DNA from 4 places in the Streptomyces sp. NPDC001137 genome. Region 1 is predicted to be linked to each of the others. Evidence: riboswitches for the same ligand, from Rfam matches in the RefSeq annotation. Region 1 holds a riboswitch; each other region holds the start of a gene.

Region 1 (5,861 bases):
CCTCCGGGCTCCTCAACGCCACCCAGCAGGTGGGCGGTTCACTCGGCCTGTCCATCCTGGTCACCATGTTCGGCACCGCCAGCACCAACGAGGCCCACAAGCAGATACCGCGCTTCCTGGCCCAGGCCACCCCGGCCGAACGCCTGCGCTTCAAGCACACCGGTCAGCTCCCGAGCCCCTGGTCCGACCACGTGCTCACGTCCGGTATCTCGGCGGCCTTCATCATGGCGGCGATCTTCACCGTTGTCGCCGCCCTGATCGCCCTGGTCGTCATCCAGGTCCGCCCCTCCGACCTGGAACGACTCAAGGGCGGAATGGGACCCGGCCCGGGCTGACGCTCCTCGGCACCAGGGACGACTACGCCGTCGGCGGGGACACGGCAGCGACTGTCGCCGCCTTCGACGCCCGTGTCACGGCCTGGCGTGCGGCACTGCTGAGCAGCGGCGACACGGCACTCGACACGGTCGGCCACTGCACCTATCCGCACGGCAGCGACCCGGAAGAGCCCTTCGTCGACGCCGCCAGGGGGCACGGCGTGGGCACCAACCCGAGCTGCTGCGCCCGCAGGACCGTGCTCATGCGGTCGCGGGTGCCGAGCTTGCGGTGGATCTTCTCGACGCCCGTCGAACGCGACGGCGACCTCGGACGGCCCAGCCCGAACAACAAGGAGGCCGCCGACTTCCGTCGGCGGCCTCGCTGTTCATCGAGCTGTCGGTGTCACGCCCCGACCGGTGTTCCTGACCTCACGCGGGACGTACGGCGATACGGACCGCGGCTTCACCGGCGTAGTGGACCGGGTCCTCGCGGATGACCGCGCCCGGGCCGGGGGCGTGAATCATCAAGCCGTTGCCGGTGCAGATGCCGACGTGGCTGAAGTTGTCGTTGAAGAAGATCAGGTCTCCGGGGCGGCTCTCGGCAAGGGGAATCACGGTGCCGGCGCTCGCCTGCTCGTACGTGGTGCGCGGCAGGGTGACCCCGGCGGCCCGCCAGGCGGCCTGGGTGAGCCCGGCGTTGTCGTACGACTCCGGCCCGACCGCACCCCACAGGCACGGTCTGCCGATCTGGGCACGGGCGAAGTCGATCGCCCTGTCGGCCTTGGTGACGGCTGAGCTGCCGGCGGCGGGCACCCCCGTGTCGAGCACGGACGGCTGCATGGTCCAGCCTCCGGCCTGGGGTATGCCGCCGGTGTCGAGGACGGATGGCTGGGTGCGCCACTCCTCGGCCGTGGGTGTGCCGGCGTCGAGCACGGAAGGCTGCGCACGCCAATCCGTGGCGGGGGTTACGCCCGTGTCGAGCACGGACGGCTGGGTGCGCCACTCCTCGGCCGTGGGTGTGCCGGCGTCGAGCGCGGAAGGCTGCGCACGCCAATCCGTGGCGGGGGTTACGCCCGTGTCGAGCACGGACGGCTGCATGCGCTGCTCCGCGACCGCGGGTACGCCGGTGTCCAGCACGGACGGCTGCATGCGCTGTTCACCGGTCTGGTACATGCCGGTGTCGAGCACGGACGGCTGCATGAGCTGCCCGCCGGCCGGGGGGACGCCCGTGTCGAGGACCGTCGGCTGCTGCAGCCGCCACGCCTCCTCGTTCGCCCGGAGGGTCTGGTCCCCCTGGTCCTGCCAGGGCAGCTGGGACGGCAGGGCCTGGGCGGCCGGGCGCGGTGCGGAGGTCTGCCGGGCGGTGTACCGGTACAGCAGCTCGCTGGCCGCCGCGATCTTGCGCTGGTTCTGCTCCTTGGACCTGCGCAGGGAGGACTGCTTCGACTCGGGGGCCGCCGCGGGCAGGGCGGGCGCGGCCTCCTGGCGGGGCTGCGGAATTGCCGGGAGCGCGGCCGTGGGGCCGGCGGTCAGCTCGGCCACCGGCCTGCGGGACTCCGCAGAGGGCAGTTCGGCCACGGGCCGGCCGCTCGCCCCCAGCTCATCGGCGGCGCTGCGGCTGTCCGCCGGACGCGCGGGCCGGGGCTCCGCCTGGGGGGCCGGCATACGGTCGGCCGGCAGCACCGCAGGAACCGTCGGGCCCAGAGACGCACGCGCTCCGTCGAACCACCGCCGGGACACCGAGTCGAGTGCCGGATCCGAGCGGCCGCGGTCGCGGGGCGGGGCGGCGGGCGGCCGCGCTCCCATCAACTGGGCGCGGGTGAAGTTGAAGTTGCCGGTGTCGGACTCGGCCTGGTCGTAGAGGCTGCTCACCCGCTGCCGGACGGCTTCGCGGCTGGGGCCCTCGTCACCCGTCGTCGGTGCGGCGTCGGCGGTCTGCGAGAACAGCGCCACCGAGGTGAGGGCGGCGGTCGCGAGAGCGGAATTGCGCATACCGGGAAGCCCGAGGCCTCCGGTGCGCGATGGTCGATCCGGCGCCATGGGAGCCGTACTCCTTCCGTACTCCGCCTACCGAGTTAGCTGTCGGGTTCGGGCGGTCGGTTCCGGAAGGCATGCCCTACGGCCCCTGCCTGGGCGGGCAGTTGGCCGATTCACCCCGTCGTTCGGTTGGGTCCCCGGTTCCGGCTGCCACGGGGGCGCACCGGATTCGGCGGAGGCCGCGCGTCCCGGCGGGGTTCGCCGGAGGAACTCGTGCGGCCTGGAGCCACGCTAGCCAACTTGTGCGGCTCGTGTGAAGGTTGAAGGCCGGAATGTCCGATACGCTTTTGTGACCTTCGTCGTGACGGGCCGTCAGATCCGTGCGTTGTGCACGCAGTGGATCCGGACGGCAACCGTCCGTCGCGAACAGGTCGGGTCAGGGCCGCGGACCGTCGCCGTGGGCCTCGCGCTCGGCGTTGCGCTTCTTGATGCGCGCCGCCTCCTTGCGGACCTCGGCCTGGGTGGCGCGCTCCTTCTGCAGCCACTCGGGCTGTTCCTGCTTCAGGGTCTCGATCTGCTCGGTGGTGAGCGCCTCGGTGATCCCGCCGCGGGCCAGACCCGCGATGGAGACACCCAGCTTCGCCGCGACCACCGGACGGGGGTGTGGGCCGTTCGCTCGCAGCTCGCGCAGCCACTCGGGCGGCTCGGCCTGGAGCTGGTCGAGCTCGGCTCGTGAGACGACACCCTCCCGGAACTCGGCGGGGGTGGCCTCGAGGTACACACCCAGCTTCTTCGCCGCGGTCGCGGGCTTCATCGTCTGGGTGCTCTGGTGCGACTTCATGCCGTCCAGGGTATCGAGCGTGTTCGAGACCTCCGACCACGGCCGGTAGCCTGGCCTGGTGACAGGCTCCGAAGAATCCCAGGCGTTCCGGCTCGCGTACGTCCCGGGGGCGACGCCCGCCAAGTGGGCGCGGATCTGGAACGAGCGCCTGCCCGACATCCCGCTGAGCCTCCTCGCCGTACCGGCCGCCGAGGCATCCGGCGTGCTGCGGGCCGGCGGGGCCGACGCGGGACTCGTACGGCTGCCGGTCGACCGTACGTTCTTCAGCGCGATCCCCCTGTACACCGAGACGACGGTCGTCGTCGTCCCCAAGGACCACGTGATCACGGCGGCGGACGAGGTGACCGTGGCGGACCTCGCGGACGAGGTCGTCTTCCACCCCCTCGACGACGTCTTCGACTGGGAGCGGCCGCCGGGCGAGCCCGCCTTCGAACGCCCCGCCACCACCGAGGACGCCGTGGAACTCGTCGCGGCGGGCGTCGGCCTCCTGGTCGTCCCCCAGTCGCTGGCCCGTCTGTACCACCGCAAGGACCTCACGTACCGGCCGCTGGTCGACGCCCCCGAGTCGAGCGTCGCCCTGGCCTGGCCCGAGGAGGCGACCACGGACCTGGTCGAGGACTTCATCGGAATCGTCCGCGGCCGCACGGTCAACAGCTCCCGCGGCCGCAGGGCGCCGGCACCGGAAACGAAGGGCAAGGCGGGCGGCGCGGCCGCTGCCCGGCGCAAGCCGGCGGCGGGGAAGACGACCGGGAAGACGGCCGGGAAGTCGGCGGGGCGCAACCCGAGGGCCGGTTCCGACGTCTCCCAGGGCGCCAAGCGAAGGAAGCCCCGCCGCCGGGCCTAGCCTCCCCCGGGGTGGCCTCGCCCCGTTCCGACCATCCGGTGGGGCGATGGACGGGAGGCGGGGGAGTTTTGCTTCGCAAGGGGGTGCGGCGCGCAGGCGCCGCCGCGGACCGGCTGCCCGACCGCGGACCGTGGGGCGACCCGGCCGGCCGTGGATACCGCCGGCCGCGCGGTGGGCTGTGGCGGGTGGCGGCGTTCGTCGGGCGCACGCTGCGCGGCGAGTGGCAGGCGATCGTCGTCGATCCGGTACGGCAGCTCAGACGGCGTGGGCTGCCCGCACTGTTCCTGGCGTTCCTGGCCGCCTTCGGCGTCATCTTCTTCCATGCGCTGGCACAGCGGCCGGCCGGTGCGGTGGTGGTGCGGCTGCTCGGCGGGGTCAGGGGCGACCTGCCGTTGTGGCTGGCCCTGCTGCGGACGCCGGTGTCGCTGTATGTCCCGGCCCTGGACCTGCCCGTGTGGGGCGGGATCACGAGCCTGTTCCTCGCGTTCGCCCTCGCCGAGCTGACTCTCGGCCGGGCCAGGACGCTCGTCATCTCGTACGCGACCACCCTTGCCGGCACCCTCATGGTGCGCGTCATGCTCGCGCTCGGCCCGGGCTGGGGCGGGCTGGGTCTGCCGCCCGGGATCGGGCAGGTGCTGGACACCGGACCCTCTGCCGCCGTCGTGGGCCTCTTCACCTATCTCGCCGTCGTCCGGCGCGCTCCCGTCGTGTTCGCCCTCACCGGCGGGTCGATGGTGTGGGAGTCGATCGCCGTACCCAATCTGGCCGGTCGCGAGCACCTGATCGCGGTCGGCACCGCGATCGTCCTGGCGCTGTTCCACGAACGCGGCCGCAAGCGGGCGACCGCCCGGCCCCTCCTCCCGGCCCGGCGGGCGGAGTCGCCGGCGGCGGGGGTCGAGCGTCCCTGCCCGGACGATCACGTCGCGGTCGGGTGAGTGCGGTCGGCACCCCTCCGAGGCCGGTCAGAGCCGCGGGGTGCCGCCCGGCTCCGGCCGGTCCCGTTCATTCATCCGCCCGCGGCGGCGTGTGCGCACGGTGAGGGGGGTGATCCTGGCTTATCTTCGCCACGAAATCCGACATCCGGAGTAAATATGAATAAAGCGGATGAACTGGTTGGTGTGGCGGAGCAAGCGGCGCTCGTCGCGCCGGCCGGCCATCGGGGGCGCCGGGTCACCGGACGGCCCCTGCCCCTCGTCATCGTCACCGCCGCCGGCTCGGTGGCGGTCCTCTCCCTCACCGGCGTCGGATGGCTGAACCAGCCCGCCGTCGCGGCCTGGCGCACGGTCTGTCTGGCCATCACCGTCCAGGCGCTGCCCTTCCTCCTCCTGGGCACGGTCCTGTCGGGGGCGATCAACGCGTTCGTCCCGGCCGACCTGTTCACCCGGATCCTGCCCCGCAGGCCCGCACTCGCCGTCCCGGTCGCCGGCGTCGCGGGCGTTGTCCTGCCGGGCTGCGAGTGCGCCTCGGTGCCGGTCGCGAACAGCCTGATCCGCCGTGGTGTCACTCCGTCCGCCGCGTTCGCCTTCCTCCTCTCCGCCCCCGCCATCAACCCGATCGTGCTCACCGCCACGGCCGTCGCCTTCCCGGGAAACCCGGCCATGGTCGCCGCCCGGCTGCTGGCCTCCCTCGTCACCGCGGCCGCGATGGGCTGGCTGTGGCTCTGGCTGGGACGCGAGGAGTGGCTGCGACCGGCAGTCCGCCCGGCGGGTCACCGCTCGGGGCACAGCCGCTGGAGGGAGTTCCGCCTCGGCTTCCAGCACGACTTCCTGCACGCCGGGGGCTTCCTGGTGCTGGGCGCCATGGCCGCGGCCACCTTCAACGTGGCCGTGCCGCGCTCGGTCCTCGACACCTTCTCCGGCTCGCCGTGGCTGTCGGTGCTCTTCCT
Region 2 (5,861 bases), on a different contig from region 1:
GAAGGGGGGCATGGGGTGCTGCCTCACTCTCACTGTGTCGCGGACCGTCTGTCGTGTGCCACCTGCGCGAACCGTTACATGGCCGCTGTGTGGACGCGCCACACGTTACGGCCGGGTTGCCAGTCTTGGGCAGTGTCTAAAGAGTTTGCAATGTCCGAATTGGGCTTGTCGGACGTGGCAATTCCGGCTTAGCGTCCTTTGGGGGACACGGACGGGGTGGGTCCGGTCCGTAGGGGGGACGCGTGGGGGGACCCGTGGCCAGCAGCGCGCGCAGTGTGCCGTTCGCGGCCGACCGTGAAGTGCCGGGCCTGATCGTCAAGTTCGGCGACTACCCGCTGCACCACGGCGGTGTCGGTGCGATCCGCAGCCTGGGCCGTCTCGGCGTGCCGATGTATGCGATCGCCGAGGACCGTTACACACCCGCCGCCTCCTCCCGCTATCTCGAGAAAGCCTTCGTCTGGCCGACCACCGGCACGGAGGAACCCGCCCGTCTGGTGGAGGGCCTGCTGCGCATCGGGCGCCGCATCGGCCGCCCGGCCGTCCTCGTCCCGACCGACGAGGAGGCGGCGGTGCTGATCGCAGAGCACCAGGACGCGCTCGCCGGCCGCTTCCTGTTCCCACGGGTCGAGCCCGCCCTGCCCCGCCGCCTCGCGAGCAAGCAGGGACTGCACGAACTGTGCGTGGAACACGGCATTCCGAGCCCCACGGCCGCCTTCCCGCAGTCGTACGACGACATCGTCACGTTCGCCGAGAAGGCCCGCTTCCCGGTGGTCGCCAAGAACCGTGAGGCGTTCGTCCGCCGCAGGCAGCCGGCGGTGAACGGCACCACGCGGATCTCCACCCCCGAGGGCCTGCTGCGCCTCGCTCGGGACTGGGGCGAGTGCCCGGGGGTGATCCTCCAGGAGTACCTGCCGAGGGAGGACGCCGAGGACTGGATCGTGCACGCCTACTTCGACCAGGACTCCACCCCGCTGGCCATGTTCACCGGCGTCAAGGTGCGCTCCTGGCCGCCGCACGCGGGCATGACGGCGAACGCGTACGTCGTCGACAACCCGGAACTCGCGGACATCGCCGCGCGTTTCATCAAGCAGATCGGCTTCACCGGCATCATCGACCTCGACCTGCGCTTCGACCGGCGCGACGGACAGTACAAACTCCTCGACTTCAACCCCCGCATGGGCGCCCAGTTCCGGCTCTTCGAGAACGAGTCGGGGGTGGACGTCGTCCGCGCCATGCATCTGGACCTGACCGGCCGCTCCGTCCCGGAGGGGGAACAGCGGGCCGGCCACCGGTACATCGTGGAGAACATCGACCTGCCCGCCCTGCTCGCCTACCGCCGCAGCGGCTATACGACGCCGCACGCACCGGCGCGCGCGAGCGGGACGGAGCTGGCCTGGCTCGCGGGTGACGACCCGCTGCCGTTCCTCACGATGCTCGCGCGCTTCGTGCGGCCGGGCGCGAAGCACCTGTACCAGCTGTGGCGGACCAACCGCCGCGGCAGCACCACCAGTTCAGGCGGCTAGCCGACCGGTCGGCCGCCCGAGACGAACCACACGAAGTGACGAAGTGAGCGTCCTGGGGAGGGACTTCGTGATTCAACCGGTTGCAGTCATCGGCGCCGGGCCCTTCGGCCTGTCGACCGCCGCCCATCTCCGAGCACGCGGACTGCCGGTCCGTGTCTTCGGCGAGCCCATGGTCAGCTGGCGCGACCACATGCCCGCCGGAATGCTCCTCAAGTCGACCCCTGCCGCCTCCAGTCTGGACGCGCCGCAGCAGGGCCACACACTCGCAGACTACTGCGACGCCGCCGGCATCAGGCGGCTGGTGACGGACGAGGACATCATCCCCGTCGAGACCTTCATCTCCTACGGCGAGTGGTTCCAGCAGAAGCTGGTGCCCGAACTGGAGCGGGTGCGGGTGGTGTCGGTGGACCGGCGCAAGGGTGGTGGCTTCGAACTGAAGCTGGACTCCGGTGAGTTGTTCACCGCCCGCGCGGTCGTCGTGGCGACCGGTCTGTCCGGCCTCGCGTACCTGCCGGCCGAACTGGCCACCGCCGCGGCGGACGGACCCACCCCCACGGGCCCGGTCTCCCACAGCTCCCAGCAGCACGACCTGACGCGCTACGCCGGCAAGGAACTGATCGTGATCGGCGCAGGCCAGTCCGCGCTGGAGACGGCGGCGCTGGCGGCGGAGGCGGGCGCACGGGTGCGGGTGGTCTCCCGGGGCCGCGGCAGGGTCGCCTTCGGCGCACCGCCGTGGAAGCAGCCGAGGCTGCGCCCCGAGTCGCCCTTCGGCCGCGCCTGGTCCCTGTGGGCCCTCAGCTACTACCCGCACCCCTACCGCTACCTGCCGGCCGAGACCCGCCACTACCTGGTGCGGCGCGTACTCGGCCCGCTCGGCGCCTGGTGGCTGCGCGACCGCTTCGAGGGGAAGGTACAGGTCAGCGAGGTCGACCGGATCGTGCGGGCGGACGCGGCCGACGGCTGCTGCGAGCTCACGGTGCGCACCCACGCGGGCCGCGTCCAGGACATGTCCGCGGACCACGTCATCGCGGCCACCGGTTACCGGGTGGACATCGCGGCCATGGACTTCCTCGGCCACGAACTGCGCACGCGTCTCGCGGTGAGCCGCGGCACACCCAAACTGGGCGCGGGATACGTCTCCTCGGTCCCCGGCCTGTACTTCACCGGCCTGCCGGCCGCGGCGTCGTACGGCCCGGTGATGCGTTTCGTGTGCGGTACCGAGTTCGCCTCTCCGAGGCTGGCCAAACACCTGGCGGCAGCGCACGGCTAGGCCGGGGCCGCGGGCCCCGGCCTGATGATGAAGAGCCCACAAGGATAAGGGAGTTGGGCGAGGGACGGTGGAGCAACGGGCCGTCGTCCGGTTCGCGATGAGTCGGTGGGGCGTCCTGTCCGTATTCTCTGATCATGGCCGCACCCACCGCATATGCACTCATCGCCACCGACCTGGACGGCACGCTGCTCCGAGGCGACGACACGCTGTCCGACCGGTCCCTCGCCGCGCTCGCCCGGGTCGCCGGGGCCGGCGCCCGGCACCTCGTCGTGACGGGCCGGCCGGCCCCCAGGGTGCGGCCGCTCTTCGACCAACTGGGCAGCAGGGGGCTCGCGGTGTGCGGGCAGGGCGCGCAGGTGTACGACGTGGGCGCGGACCGTCTGCTGTGGTCCGTCACCCTGGACCGGGAGCTGGCCGAGACCGCCCTCGGCAAGATCGAGGCCGAGGTGGGCCAGGTGTACGCGGCTGTCGACCAGGACGGTGTGGAGGGCCTCACGCTCATCGAACCGGGCTACCTGATGCCGCATCCGACGCTGCCGGCGGTCCGGGTCGACCGGCGCGACGACCTCTGGTGCGAACCCATCAGCAAGGTGCTGCTGCGCCATCCCGCACTGTCCGACGACGAGTTGGCGGCGACGGCACGCTCGGTCGTCGGTTCGCTGGCCACCGTCACCATGTCGGGACCGGGGACCGTCGAACTCCAGCCATGCGGCATCACCAAGGCGACGGGCCTCGCACTGGCCGCCGCACACCTGGGACTCGGTCCTGAGCAGACGATCGCCTTCGGCGACATGCCCAACGACATTCCCATGTTCGACTGGGCCGCCCACGGCGTCGCCATGGCCAACGCCCACCCCGAACTCAAGGCGGTGGCCGACGAGATCACCCTGTCGAACGAGGACGACGGCATCGCCGTCGTCCTCGAGCGACTGTTCGTCGAGTTCGGGGAGCTCGACGAACTCGTGGAGCTCGGCCAGCTCGAGGGGCTGTGAGCGGTCGCACCCCGAAGGGGCGCGGGGCTGTATCCCTGTGCGGCTCCGCCGCAAAGCGCCTAGTAGGCGCCGAACACGTTGTCGATCGACCCGTACCGCGCGGCAGCGTACTTGCAGGCGGCCGTGATGTTTGCGATCGGGTCGAAGGGGTTCATCGCCGTGCCGGGCACGTGGTAGGCGAGGAATGTCGGGTCGATGACTTGCAGCAGCCCCTTGGACGGAGTGCCTGCGAGCGCGTTCGAGTCCCAGTTGTTGATGGCGGCCGGGTCGCCCGAGGACTCGCGGATGATGTTGCGGTAGATCCCGTTGTACGTCCCGGGGATTCCGTTCTGCTTCATGACCTGGAGGGCGCCCCTGATCCAGCCGTCGAGATTGTCGGCGTAGCCCATCGACTTCACGTTGGCCACGGTCGGGGTGGCGGCGGACGCGGTGTTCGCCCCGATGAGCGGAAGGGCGAGAACGGCGGCGCCGGTGCCGGTGACGGCGAGCTTGCGGGCGAGGCGGTTGCTTCTGGGACGGCGGTGCTGACCTGTTGCAGGCATGGCGGGATCCTCTCCGTCGCCTGCGAGGTGAGCTGTCGGGTTCGGGCGGGGAGATGCCCGGCCGCGCAGCCGTACGGCGACGCGGCTTCACCCCTAGCCGCACCGGGATGCCCGGTCCGGCGGCCTACCTGGTTCCCCCGCTCCTGCCGTGCGAGTGGTTCGGTCGATGGTCGTGCGCGGGCGGCGGCAGGATTCGGCGTCCGCCCGACAGGCCGGGAACGTATGCGAGAGCACATGGCGGGAACAAGTGTCGGGCTCACAGATCAGGCCTATTGACCTTGGTCTGAGGCTTATGGGGTGCTTGATCCTTTGCGGTTGCCAAGCCTCAACTCGCCTGCGGGGGTGGGGAAGCGGCGGGGGAATCGGCACCGCGCGTCCGTCGTGCCGTGTGAGTCAAGTCACCGGCATCCGCAAGAACGGCAAAAAGGGCAATGACCCCAACTCATAGTCAACCAGCCGCCCATCGCCTCATTGGGGGGCGAAAGCGGAACCTGTCATGTGGTGCACGTCGTTGTCATGACGGTCGCCCGTCGAGCACCCCGGGCCCGGGATCCGGAGGTCCTCGTGAGTCGTTTCGTGGGGGAAGGATGTTTCGGGCTCGTTCAAACGAGGGACACGCCGAGCGGCGCGCCGGGGACGAGCCGGGGGGTGCTCCGAGAGGCGGGTCGGCCGACACCCCGATAGACAAGTCGATAGATATCCGTTCTTATCGGTTGATCAAAAACATACCGGTCGTGATCCGATACCGCCCGGGCTGGACGGGTGGGTGGCATCGGTGATCGAAAGGTGACCGGATACGCTGACTTGAGTGATGTCAGCGACCTATCGACAAACCGTGTAACCGCCAGTAGACACCAGCAGACAGGAGACCCCTCGTGACCGTCGTCGGGCCGTTCGGGCTGAGCGTGCGGGACCAGGCTCTGGAAGCCGATGTCCAGGCCGGATTGGCGGCCGTCGAGGAAGGTTTGCTCGAAGCCACCAAGAGTGAGGTGCCCTTCATCACGGAGGCCGCCCAGCACCTGGTGCGGGCGGGCGGGAAGCGGTTCCGCCCGCTGCTCGTGATGCTCGCCGCCCAGTTCGGTGATCCGTATGCGCCGGGTGTCGTGCCGTCGGCCGTGGTGGTGGAGCTGACCCATCTGGCGACGCTGTACCACGACGACGTGATGGACGAGGCCGCCGTGCGGCGCGGCGTCGACAGCGCCAACACCCGCTGGGGCAACTCGGTGGCGGTCCTCACCGGCGACTTCCTGTTCGCGCGCGCCTCGCACATCCTCGCCGACCTCGGCCCCGAGGCGGTCCGGGTCCAGGCCGAGGCGTTCGAGCGCCTGGTCACGGGGCAGATCCTGGAGACGGCGGGGCCGCAGGACGGCCGGGACCCGGTCGACCACTACCTGGACGTGCTCGGCGGCAAGACGGGTTCCCTGGTGGCCGTGTCGTGCCGCTTCGGGGCGATGATGTCGGGCGCCGACGAGACGGTCGTGGACGTACTGACGCAGTACGGGGAGCGGCTGGGGGTCGCCTTCCAGCTGGCGGA
Region 3 (5,861 bases), on a different contig from region 1:
ACTGGATGTCCGTGCACACCGGCATCGACTTCCCCGTCTCGTACGGCACGACGGTGATGGCGGCGACCGACGGCACCGTCCGCACACAGTGGAACAGTGCGTACGGGAACATGATGATAGTGACCGCGAAGGACGGCACGGAGACGTGGTACTGCCACCTCTCCAGCTATCGCGTCGCCTCCGGTACGACGGTCAAGGCCGGCGACCCGATCGCGTACTCCGGGAACTCCGGCAACTCGACCGGCCCGCACCTGCACTTCGAGGTCCGGCCGGGCGGGGGTTCGGCTATCGACCCGCTGCCGTGGCTGCGGAGCCACGGGCTCGACCCGACTTAGGAGACCCGGGGGCGGCGCCCCCCAGGTCCTGTTACAGCTTCTCCACCGGCGCATACCGCAGCAGCAGGCGCTTCGGCTTGGTGTCGCCGAAGTCGATCGTCGCCTCGGCGTTGCCGCCCGTGCCCTTCACCGCCACGACCGTGCCGAGTCCGAACTGGTCGTGTGTGACCCGGTCACCCACGGCCAGCGAGACCACCGGCTTCTCGGAGGCCCGGCTCGTGGCGAATCCGGACGCACCCGACGCCGACGAGCGCGAGCGGGAGGACGACAGCGAGGACGCCACGGCCGACGCCGGGCCGGAGGAGACCGGGGCGGTGGCGCCCGTCCGCTTCCAGTCGACGTGCTGTGCCGGGATCTCCTCCAGGAACCGGGAGGGCGGGTTGTACGACGGCTGGCCCCACGCACTGCGCAGGGACGAGCGGGTCAGATACAGCCGCTCACGCGCGCGCGTGATGCCGACGTAGGCGAGCCGCCGCTCCTCCTCCAGCTCCTTGGTCTGGCCGAGGGCGCGCATGTGCGGGAAGACGCCGTCCTCCATGCCGGTGAGGAAGACCACCGGGAACTCGAGGCCCTTGGCGGTGTGCAGGGTCATCAGGGTGATGACTCCGGAGCCGTCCTCCTCCTCGTCGGGGATCTGGTCGGAGTCGGCGACGAGCGCGACCCGCTCCAGGAAGTCGGCGAGAGAGCCGGGCTCCTCGCCCTCACCGGACTCCTGCTCGAACTCCAGTGCCACGGCGGCGAGTTCCTGGAGGTTCTCGATGCGGGTCTCGTCCTGCGGGTCGGTGGAGGCCTGCAACTCGGCGAGGTAGCCGGTGCGTTCGAGGATCGCCTCCAGGACGGTCGCCGGGCCGGCGCCGGACTCGACGATCGTCCGGAGGTCCTCCATCAGCGTATTGAACCGCTTGACGGCGTTGGCCGACCGCGCCGCCATGCCGTATGCCTCGTCGACGCGGCGCAGCGCCTGCGGGAAGCTGATCTTCTCCCGCTGGGCGAGTGCGTCGATCATCGCCTCCGCGCGGTCGCCGATGCCGCGCTTGGGGACGTTCAGGATGCGGCGCAGCGGCACCGAGTCCTCGGGGTTGGCCAGCACCCGCAGATAGGCCAGGACGTCCCGGACCTCCTTGCGCTCGTAGAAGCGGACACCGCCGACGACCTTGTAGGGCAGGCCGACGCGGATGAAGACCTCTTCGAAGACACGGGACTGGGCGTTGGTGCGGTAGAAGACGGCGACGTCTCCCGCCTTCGTCTCGCCGGCGTCCGTGAGACGGTCTATCTCGTCGGCGACGAACTGGGCCTCGTCGTGCTCCGTGTCGGCGACGTAGCCGGTGATGCGGGCGCCCGCGCCCGCGTTCGTCCACAGGTTCTTGGGGCGGCGGGACTCGTTGCGCTCGATGACCGCGTTGGCGGCGGAGAGGATCGTCTGGGTGGAGCGGTAGTTCTGCTCCAGCAGGATCGTCGTCGCGTTCGGGTAGTCCTCCTCGAACTGGAGGATGTTGCGGATGGTCGCACCGCGGAAGGCGTAGATCGACTGGTCGGCGTCGCCCACGACGCACAGTTCGGCGGGCTGCAGGTCGTACTCGTTCGGCGGTACGTCCTCGTCGTGCGCGCCGGTGCCGACGAGTTCCCGTACGAGCGCGTACTGGGCGTGGTTGGTGTCCTGGTACTCGTCGACCAGGACGTGCCGGAAGCGGCGGCGGTAGTGCTCGGCGACGTCCGGGAAGGCGCGCAGCAGGTTGACCGTCGTCATGATCAGGTCGTCGAAGTCGAGGGCGTTCGCCTCGCGCAGCCGCGACTGGTACATGGCGTAGGCCTGGGCGAGGGTCTTCTCGAAGCCGTCGGCGGCCTGGGCGGCGAAGTCCTCCTCGTCGATCAGCTCGTTCTTGAGGTTCGAGATCTTGGCGCTGAAGGACTTCGGCGGGTAGCGCTTGGGGTCGAGGTCCAGGTCGCGGCAGACCAGGGCCATCAGGCGCTTGCTGTCGGCCGCGTCGTAGATCGAGAAGGAGGAGGTGAAGCCGAGCTTCTTGCTCTCCCGGCGCAGGATGCGCACGCACGCGCTGTGGAAGGTCATCACCCACATCGCGTTCGCGCGCGGGCCGACGAGCTGCTCGACGCGCTCCTTCATCTCGCCCGCGGCCTTGTTGGTGAAGGTGATCGCGAGGACCTGGCCCGGATGCACGTTCCGCTCGCCCAGGAGGTAGGCGATGCGGTGGGTGAGCACGCGGGTCTTGCCGGAGCCGGCGCCGGCCACGATGAGCAGGGGGGTGCCGGAGTGGACGACGGCCGCGCGCTGGTTCTCGTTCAGCCCGTCCAGGAGCGCGGCCGGGTCGATCGCCGGGCGAGGGGTGCCGTTGCGGTAGTAGGCATCCCTGTCCGGGGGCACGTCGAACTTCCCGCCGAACAGATCGTCCGGGACCGGCTCCGGTCCGTGATCGTCCTCGGGCGGCGGCGGAGGTTCCTCCTCGTGCCCGCGGGGGGCCTGGAGGTTCGCCAGGAAGCTGTCGTCAAAGAGGCTGCTCATCGCTCTCCGAGTCTAGGGCGCCCCACTGACAGCCCGCCGCCGCCCTGAGAACATCGCCGGAATCCGCCGACTCCCCCGGGCCTCGCAGGCCGCGGAATCCCCGATTCCTCCGGACCTGGCCGCGAGGTGTCCCTCGAGAACCGCGCCATCACGGTCCGTAATCGAACAGGTCGAGGCAGCCACCGAAGTGGACAGCTGCCACCGATCCGGTAGAACACGCACAAGCCGTCACAGTCCTACCCGGACTGACGCCCGTGTGCGGCCCGCTGACCAAAGGTCACGAAAATGTATCGGGCATATCGAACATCAACCTTCACAGAGGCCACACGGGTTGGCTACCGTTCCGGCAGGCCGCACGACCCCCACCGGCGAACGTCGCCGGGCCGCGCGGCCACCGCCGAGTCCGGGGCGCCGCCGCGCATCCGGAGCCGGGGACCCACACCGACCTTGGGGTGAATCGGTCCTCCCTTTCGAGGCACGGACCGTAGGGCAACCCTTCCGAAGCACCCGCCCGAACCCGACAGCTAACTCGGTAGGCGGAAGACGGAAGGAGTCGCCTCCCTTGGCGTCGCACCGCAAGTCGCGCCCCGCGGGTACGCGCGTAGCAGGCATACGCACCCCCGCCCTCGCCACGGCCGCCCTCACCTCGGTGGCCCTGCTGTCCCAGTCGGCGAACGCCGCCCCCGCCGCCGACGGCAAGCCCAGCCTCGAAGAGGTCGAGAAGAAGGTCGACGACCTCTACCGCCAGGCGGAGTCGGCCACCGAGAAGTACAACGCGGCCAAAGAGAAGACCACGAAGCAGCGCAAGAACGTCGACACCCTCCTCGACGACGTCGCCAAGCGCACGCAGAAGCTCAACGAAGAGCGGGAGCAGCTCGGTTCCTTCGCCGCGGCCCAGTACCGGACCGGAGCCGCCGCACCCGACACGGCGACCTTCCTGCTCGCGGACTCCCCGCAGGACTACTTCGACCAGACGCAGCTCATGGGGCGGCTGACCTCCCGTCAGAAGAGCGCGGTCGACGACTACTTCACCCAGCAGTCCGCGACGATGAAGAAGCGCGAGGAGGCCTCCAGGAGCCTTCAGACGCTCACCGAGACACAGAGCGACCTGCAGACCGCCAAGTCCACGGTGCAGAAGAAGCTCTCCGACGCGCGCGAACTGCTGTCGAAGCTGACCGCCGAGGAGAAGGCCCGGCTCGCGGCGATCCAGAAGCAGAAGGAGGAGGAGGCCGCCCGCAAGGCCGCGGAACTGGCGAAGCAGCAAGCGGCGGCGGAGAAGGCCAGGGAAGAGGCCGCGGCCCAGGACAGCGGCTCCTCCGCGGGCACGGGATCCACCTCCGCCGGCGACTCCTCGTACGCCACCAAGGCCGAGAAGGCGCTCGCCTTCGCCCGCGCCCAGATCGGCAAGCCGTACGTCTGGGGTGCCACCGGCCCCGACTCCTACGACTGCTCCGGCCTCACCCAGGCCGCCTGGAAGGCCGCGGGCGTCGACCTCCCGCGCACCACCTACGACCAGGTGAACGCCGGCACCACGGTCTCCCTCACCGACGCGCAGCCCGGCGACCTGATCTTCTTCTACGACGACATCAGCCACGTCGGCGTCTACATCGGCAACGGCATGATGATCCACGCCCCGAAGCCGGGCGCCTACGTCCGCGAGGAGTCGATCTACTACGGCGGCGCATCGATCATCCACAGCGTGGTGCGGCCCGCCTGAGGCACCGGGAAGCAGTGCACGCGCGCGTGCGGGGCAGTTTGTGACGCACGCGCGCGTGGCCCGCCCTGAACCCGCGCCGCACTCCCTAGCATCGGCCCCATGCCCGGCAGCATCGGCCCCGAGTCCGGCCCGACCTTCCTCCGCGCCTGGTGGGCGCGGCGCTCACCGGCGGCCGGGGCCGCCGTGATGGCGACCGGCATTGTGTCGGTCGGACTGCATCTGACGGGACACGAGGTGCTGTCACAGGTCGCCCTGGGCCTGGCCTGTGTCGCCTGGGTGGTGCTTGCGGCAGGCTTCGGTGTCCGTCTCGTGCGGGAACCGGCGAGGTGGCGGAGGGAGGCGGGGACGCCGGGCGCGCTGACCGCCGTCGCGGCGACCACCGTGCTCGGGACCCGGTTCTGCGCCCTCGGACGGCAGACCCTCGCGGCGGCCCTGCTCGCCCTGGGGGCCGTGCTGTGGCCGCTGCTGCTGGTGCAGGTCGCACGGCACTGGCGGCGTCGTATGCCGGGCGCGGTGTTCCTGTGCTGCGTGGCCACGCAGGGCCTCGCGGTGCTCGGCGCCACGCTCGCCGGTGCCCGGGCGACGGCATGGCTCGCGCAAGCGGCGCTCGCGCTGTTCTGGCTGGGGCTCGTCCTCTACGGCTGCGTGCTGGCCCTCTTCGATCTGCGACAGGTGACGGAGGGGCCGGGCGACCAGTGGGTGGCGGGCGGCGCGCTCGCCATCTCGGCGCTCGCCGGCTCGAGGCTGGTCGCGGCGGACAGCGCGCGCCTGTACCTGTGGAACGACGACGACCGCGGGGTCCTGCGCGCCGTCACCGTGGCGCTGCTCGTGCTCGACCTGACCTCGTACGCCGTACTGCTCGTCGCGGAGGCGGTCCGGCCGCGGCGCGGCTACGACGTGCGGCGTTGGGCGACCGTTTTCGCGCTGGGGACGACGGCGGCGGCCGTACTGTCCGTCGCGGCCGCCCTCGACGCCCCGTGGCTCAGGGGGCCCGGGCAGGTGCTGCTGTGGGTCGCGGTGGCGGCGTGGCTGGCCGTCGGCGCGGGGGCCGTCGCCGCGGCCCGGGCCGGCATCAGGTCCACAGCACCGCGATGAAGATGTTCGCCGTGGTGAACAGGCCCACCAGCCCGAACAGGCTCTTGTCGATCTTCTCCTCGTCCCGCTTCACATAGACCAGGCCGAGGATCACGATCAGCAGGGCCAGCTTGACGCCGATCTTGATGTTGTTGACGTGATGGTCGTCGGCCTGGTTGAGGCCGACCAGGATCGCGCCGGTGACCAGCATCGTCAG
Region 4 (5,861 bases), on a different contig from region 1:
GCCCGAGTTCACCGAGCGCACGAGCTCCGGCACCAAGACGATGGATCCGTACTCCAAGCTCCTGGAGGAGCGGATCGTCTTTCTCGGGACGCCGATCGACGACACCTCGGCGAACGATGTGATGGCCCAGTTCATGCACCTCGAGTACCAGGCCCCGGACCGGGACATCTCGCTCTACATCAACTCCCCCGGCGGCTCGTTCACCGCCACGTCGGCGATCTACGACACGATGCAGTACGTCGGCTGCGACGTGGAGACGATCTGCCTCGGGCAGGCCGGCTCGTCCGCCGCGGTGCTGCTGGGGGCGGGCACGCCGGGCAAGCGGTTCGCGCTGCCGGGGGCACGCGTGGTGATCCATCAGCCGCTCCTGGCCGAACCCATCGAGGGACAGACCAGCGATCTGGCCATCCAGGCCGAGGAGTTGGGCCGGATGCGGGCCCGGCTGGAGGAGATGCTCGTACGGCACACGGGACGCAGCCCGGAGCAAGTCGCCGCGGACATCGAGCGGGACAAGATCCTGAACGCCCAGGAAGCCGTGGAATACGGCCTGGTGGACCGGATCATCCCCAGCCGCAAGTCCACCCTCGCCCCGCCCACCGGGCGGTGAGCGGCCGGTGCTCCCACCCGAACTCCCGCCGTTGCCCGCCCTCACGCACGCCGAGGGTGAGTTGATCGACCGTTACCTCGACGTGGTCGACCTGCTCGGCCGCATCAACCCCGCGCAGCACGGCGACACGTATCGCGGGCTGCGGGCCGCGCAGGCGCTGGTGAGCAAGGCGGCCCAGCTGCGCGACGCCCTGGCGCTGATGCACCAGCGGGGCGAGACCGAACTGCACGCCCCGACGCTGGGGCGCGCCCTGCGGGTGCTCGACGGGGAGCGGCGCACCGCCCGGGTCACGGTGCCGCCACCGCCCCACAGTTGACGCACGTATGACCGGTCCGGGCCTTCCGCTTGTCGGCGAAGCGTCCGGACCGGAGGTCAAACGGACCAAACGAGGTACCCCCATTCGGCGTAGTCGCGGCTCCTTTTTCGCGACCGTCAGGGTTGCGCAACGCGCCTGCCGCAAGGCCGGAATCTGGTGCTCCGGTGCTGGTCCGGGCCTCCTCGGGGGCCTCAACGCCCCCTCGAACGCAGGGGTGTCCACCCGAACGGGTGAGTGGTGAGTAACGACACAAACTCCCGGTTCCATTGGGATTTTCGGACTTGTATGGGTGAAGATCCCTGTCTGACGACAAGCCCCCGCCGCAGCGGCGGGGCGATCCGGGCGGACGCCGAGTCCTGCCGCCGCCCGGATGACCGGTCGACAGGAGTGGATCGGCAGGAGTGGAGGACCCAAGCAAGACGGGTCGCCGGAACGGTCACGCCATGACCGGGTCGAGCAGCCCTTGGGGTGAAGCCGCGTCAGCGGCCGGGCAACTTCGCCAGCCCGAATCCGACAGGTCATCCTTCACAGGCGGCTGACGAAGGGTTGCGCATGACTGCGCTCAATCGTGTCCCGTCGCTGATGGTCCGGGCCGGTACGGCCTCGGCCCTCACCATCGCCGCAGTGGGCGGCTCCATCGTGGTCCCGGGCGTCGCCTCCGACGCCTCGGCAGCCACCATGGCGACGAAGGCACTTCAGATCGCGGCTTCCAAAAAGGGTTCCCCGTACAAGTGGGGCGCCAGCGGACCACGCCGGTTCGACTGCTCAGGGCTCACGCTGTACTCGTTCAAGAAGGCGGGCAAGAAACTGCCCCGTACGGCGGCCCAGCAATACAACAAGACCCGGCACATCTCCGCGAAGAGCCGGAAGGCCGGAGACCTTGTGTTCTTCCACTCGGGCTCCAACGTCTACCACGTGGGCATCTACGCCGGGAAGGGGAAGATCTGGCACGCCCCGAAGTCCGGGGACGTCGTGAAGCTGCAGAAGATCTGGACCTCCAGCGTCTGGTACGGCCGGGTCAGCTGACTCTCCCGCGGGGGCGACGGCAACCTGACGTGCCGTCGCCCCCGCGGGGCATGACGCGACATCAAAGGCCCGGCGGCGCTTCGAGGAGAAGCACCGCCCCCAGAGCCGCCGGCAGCAAGCAGCAGCGTCCGGGGCAGCGCCGCACCGCCCGCGGGCACGAACCGCGGCAGCAGACTCAGGAAGGTGATCGGCGCCTTGGGGTTCGGGGCATTGGTCATGAACCCCTACGCGCGGCGGACACCGGCACCTCGACGCTCCCCGTACGGGACCGGCGCAGCCCCCGCAGCGTCCTCAGGCCCACGTACAGCACCGTAGCCGCCGCCGAGCAGCCGAAGTGCCCGGAAGAGCGCCGGAACGGCGGCCAGGACCGCGGCGACGCCGGCCACCGCAAGCGCCGTCTGCAGAAGCGGCCCGCCCCCGACACCGAGTGCGCAGGCGACACCGGCCCGGCGGGAGACGAGGGTGCCGTGGCGGAGGCGGGCTCGATCACCCGCGCCGCCGAGCGACTCGGCTGTACGGCGCCCGCGCCCTCCCAGCAGCCGGCGAAGCTGGAGCGGGAGGCCGGCACAGCGCTGCTCGTGCGGCATCACCGCAGGGCGCGCCTGACGGGTGCGGGAGAGCTGCTCGTTGCCCGGGCGCCGGGTGCTGGACGAATGGGAGCGGGCGCGGCACGAACTGGCGCAGCTGACCGGGCTCTCGGGCGGCACGCGCCTGCTGGGGACGTTCCTGACGGCGGGGATCCAGCTGCTGCCGCCGGTGCTCAGCGCGTTCCGCCGGGCACATCCCGACGTGGAGGGATGCACCTGCTGGAAGGGGGCGAGTTGCGCCGTACGGTCTCGGTCGCCCACCGCCCCGACGAGGTGGCACCGGCCGCGGACGCCTTCCGGGCGCTGTGCGCGGGGCGTTCAGCCGGGCGCGGCTCGGTTGAGCGACTACGGCTCCTGCTGCCCCGCCGCCGTCACGGGCTGGGCCGGTACCGTCCACGGGAGTTCGATGGTGACCGTCTTGCCGCCCTCGCGGGTGGGGCGGACATGCAGTCGGCCACCGCATTCGGCAGCGAGCCAGCGGATGATCACCATGCCGCGGCCGTTGTCCTGCTGCACGGCGGCGGGCAGCCGCTTGGGGAAGCGGGGGTGACTGTCGGTGACACCGATGCGGAGCTGCTCGTCCCGGTGGAGTTCGATGTCCACCGTGAAGGTGGGCGACTGACCGAAGGTGTGCTGTACCGAGTTGGTGGCGAGTTCGGAGACGATGAGGCGGATGGTCTCGGCGGCCTCCGTGTCCGCCGGCAGTCCCCACTCGGCCAGCGTGGTGACCACGAAGCCGCGGGCCGCGGAGACCGAGGCGGGATCGCTCGGCAGAGTGACGGATGCTTCCAAATGGTCTGCCATGGCGCGGTCGTCCCTTTCCCACGGGACCGGAGTCCGACACGGAGCGGATGGTTCGAGTACGGTCCCGGACTGGTGCTTCGTCGCCAGACTGCCATTACCGCGCCCGTCACGGGTGGCGATCCACCAAGATATGCATATATCTGTCCCCCAAAGCGGTGAACTCTGCGACGAGAGACCGTATTTGGGTGGCACGGAAGGAGTAAGGAGAAGCGCATGCAACACGGTCCCGCGGTGCGCCGCCGGAAACTGGGCGCCGAACTGCGTGCGTTACGCACGAGCGCGGGGCTCACCAGTGGTGAGGCCGCCCGGCTCGTGGGCTGGCACCAGTCGAAGGTGAGCCGGATCGAGACCGGCGCCAGCGGGGTGAAACCGGCCGATGTGCGGTTACTCCTGGACGCCTACGCCGTGGCGGACGCCCAACTCCGTGAATTGCTGCTGGTGTTGGCAGGATCCGACGAAGGAGGCGGCCGGCATCACTGGTGGCACGCCTATCGCGGGGTACTGCCCCCGACCTACCGCGATTTCATCAGTCTGGAGTCCCAGGCGAGCTCGATGAGCACGCTGGAGACGTCCGTGGTGCCCGGCCTTCTGCAGACGCCCGCGTATGCGCGCGCGGTGACCCGGGCAGCCGTCGGCGGACTGGACGACGAACGGCTCGACGCCCTGGTCGAGGTACGGCTGGCCAGGCAGGACGTACTGCGTTCGGATCCGCCGCTGGAGCTGAGCGCGGTACTGGACGAGGCGGTGCTGCGCCGGGAGATCGGCGGCCCCGAGGTCATGGACCAGCAGCTCGAACGGCTCCTGGAGGCGGCGCGTCTACCTCAAGTGCGGCTTCAGGTACTGCCGTTCGCTGCCGGAGCGCATGTCGGCGTCACCGGACCTTTCGTAATCTTCTCATTTTCGAGCACTTCCGATCTGGACGTGGTTGTTCTCGACCACTTGACGAGTAGCCTCTACCTCGAACGGAAAGAAGACCTCCGGGCCTATACCGAGGCCTTCAACGCCCTTCAGAGCCACGCCCTTTCGCCCGAGGACTCGTTGGATTACATCGCCGGGATAGGTGACGGCGCGTAAGGAGGCACCATGTCAGCACTGCCTCGGAACGTACCCTCCAGTACCGATCTGCACGGCGTGCGGTGGCTGCGCAGCAGCTACAGCACGGGTGCGAACAACTGCGTGGAGACGGCACGGCCGCACTCCGGCCCGTGGGCCGGACTGCTCGCCGTGCGCGACTCCAAGGACCCGGCCGGGCCCGCCCTGCTCCTCTCCCCCGAGAGCTGGACGGACTTCACGGCCGCATACAAGTCCTGATCAGTCCCGATCGGCCCTGGCCAGTTCCGATCAGTTCCGCATCGTGCGGCACACGGCCGTGTCACGCCGACTCATGGTCGCGTCTCGCCGATCACACGTACAGCGCGTTCGATCTGCGCCTCGGAGAGGTCCGCGCGGGCGGTCAGCCTCAGCCTTGAGATGCCGTCGGGCACGGAAGGAGGACGGAAGCAGCCCACGGCGAGCCCTGCCGTACGGCAGTCGGCGGCCCATTGCACGGCCCCCTCCGGGGACGGAGCGCGCACGGAGACCACCGCGGCGTCCGGTCGTACCGCCTCGTGACCCGCGGCGGTCAGGCGTGCGTGCAGTTCGCCGGCGACGGCACGCGCGCGTGCCGCACGCTCCGGTTCGCGGCGCAGCAGTCGCAGTGCCGCCAGAGCCGCGCCCGCCGCGGCGGGCGCGAGGCCCGTGTCGAAGATGAAGGTGCGGGCCGCGTTGACGAGGTGGTCGATGACCCGGGCGGGGCCGAGGACGACTCCGCCCTGGCTGCCGAGCGACTTGGACAGCGTGGCGGTCACGACCACGTCGTCGGCGCCCGCCAGGCCCGCCGCGTGCGGGGCGCCGCGGCCGCCGTCACCGAGGACGCCTAGGCCGTGCGCGTCGTCGACCAGCAGTCCCGCGCCGCGCTCCCGGCAGGCGGCGGCCAGCTCGGCCAGCGGGGCGGCGTCGCCGTCGACCGAGAAGACCGTGTCGGAGACGACCACCGCGGTGGCCGCGCCGTCCTCGTGGGTCTGGAGCGCCTTGCGCACCGCCTCCGGGTCGGCGTGCCCGACGACCTGGGTGGTGCCCCGGGCCAGCCGGCAGCCGTCGATGAGGGAGGCGTGGTTGCCCGCGTCGGAGACGATCAGCGAGCCGTGCGGGGCCAGCGCGGTGACCGCGGCGAGGTTGGCCGCGTAGCCGGAGGAGAAGACGAGAGCCGCCTCGAAACCGCAGAAGTCGGCGAGCTCGTGCTCCAGCTCGGTGTGGAGCTGCGTCGTACCGGTGACCAGTCGCGAACCGGTCGAGCCGCCGCCCCAGGTCCGCGCGGCCTCCGCCGCACCCTCGGCAATGGCCGGATGGTGGGTCAGGCCCAGGTAGTCGTTGCTCGCGAGGTCCAGCAGCGGGGAGTCGGCCGGGCGCGGGCGCAGGGTCCGTACGAGTCCGGCGCGGCGGCGCAGCCGCGCCTGTTCGTCGATCCAGCCGAACGCCATGG

Evidence for each region. A riboswitch is a leader RNA that binds a small molecule or an ion and turns the genes downstream of it on or off. The one in region 1 is predicted to bind cyclic di-AMP.
Region 2: another riboswitch for cyclic di-AMP. It lies ahead of ABT254_RS02355 (transglycosylase SLT domain-containing protein); the one in region 1 lies ahead of ABT254_RS03380 (C40 family peptidase).
Region 3: another riboswitch for cyclic di-AMP. It lies ahead of ABT254_RS01430 (C40 family peptidase); the one in region 1 lies ahead of ABT254_RS03380 (C40 family peptidase).
Region 4: another riboswitch for cyclic di-AMP. It lies ahead of ABT254_RS35180 (C40 family peptidase); the one in region 1 lies ahead of ABT254_RS03380 (C40 family peptidase).

What each region holds. Positions count from the first base shown of each region.
Region 1 is NZ_JBEPBA010000002.1:79,128-84,988, forward strand. Features, by position in the region: gene ABT254_RS03375 (MFS transporter) at 1-335, shown strand, start outside; gene ABT254_RS03380 (C40 family peptidase) at 744-2,306, opposite strand; cyclic di-AMP (ydaO/yuaA leader) riboswitch at 2,363-2,536, opposite strand; gene ABT254_RS03385 (DUF5997 family protein) at 2,728-3,132, opposite strand; gene ABT254_RS03390 (LysR family substrate-binding domain-containing protein) at 3,191-3,976, shown strand; gene ABT254_RS03395 (hypothetical protein) at 4,153-4,911, shown strand; gene ABT254_RS03400 (permease) at 5,068-5,861, shown strand, end outside.
Region 2 is NZ_JBEPBA010000001.1:494,788-500,648, reverse strand. Features, by position in the region: gene fahA (fumarylacetoacetase) at 1-12, opposite strand, end outside; gene ABT254_RS02370 (carboxylate--amine ligase) at 276-1,523, shown strand; gene ABT254_RS02365 (FAD-dependent oxidoreductase) at 1,591-2,793, shown strand; gene ABT254_RS02360 (HAD family hydrolase) at 2,928-3,785, shown strand; gene ABT254_RS02355 (transglycosylase SLT domain-containing protein) at 3,845-4,327, opposite strand; cyclic di-AMP (ydaO/yuaA leader) riboswitch at 4,332-4,502, opposite strand; gene ABT254_RS02350 (polyprenyl synthetase family protein) at 5,203-5,861, shown strand, end outside.
Region 3 is NZ_JBEPBA010000001.1:305,966-311,826, forward strand. Features, by position in the region: gene ABT254_RS01420 (M23 family metallopeptidase) at 1-335, shown strand, start outside; gene pcrA (DNA helicase PcrA) at 367-2,853, opposite strand; cyclic di-AMP (ydaO/yuaA leader) riboswitch at 3,256-3,407, shown strand; gene ABT254_RS01430 (C40 family peptidase) at 3,416-4,570, shown strand; gene ABT254_RS01435 (tellurite resistance/C4-dicarboxylate transporter family protein) at 4,670-5,665, shown strand; gene ABT254_RS01440 (hypothetical protein) at 5,643-5,861, opposite strand, start outside.
Region 4 is NZ_JBEPBA010000023.1:103,385-109,245, forward strand. Features, by position in the region: gene ABT254_RS35170 (ATP-dependent Clp protease proteolytic subunit) at 1-607, shown strand, start outside; gene ABT254_RS35175 (hypothetical protein) at 615-923, shown strand; cyclic di-AMP (ydaO/yuaA leader) riboswitch at 1,339-1,472, shown strand; gene ABT254_RS35180 (C40 family peptidase) at 1,476-1,949, shown strand; partial or broken gene ABT254_RS46595 (LysE family translocator) at 2,060-2,410, opposite strand; partial or broken gene ABT254_RS35185 (LysR family transcriptional regulator) at 2,417-2,744, shown strand; gene ABT254_RS35190 (ATP-binding protein) at 2,882-3,340, opposite strand; gene ABT254_RS35195 (helix-turn-helix domain-containing protein) at 3,554-4,414, shown strand; gene ABT254_RS35200 (DUF397 domain-containing protein) at 4,424-4,651, shown strand; gene ABT254_RS35205 (8-amino-7-oxononanoate synthase) at 4,723-5,859, opposite strand.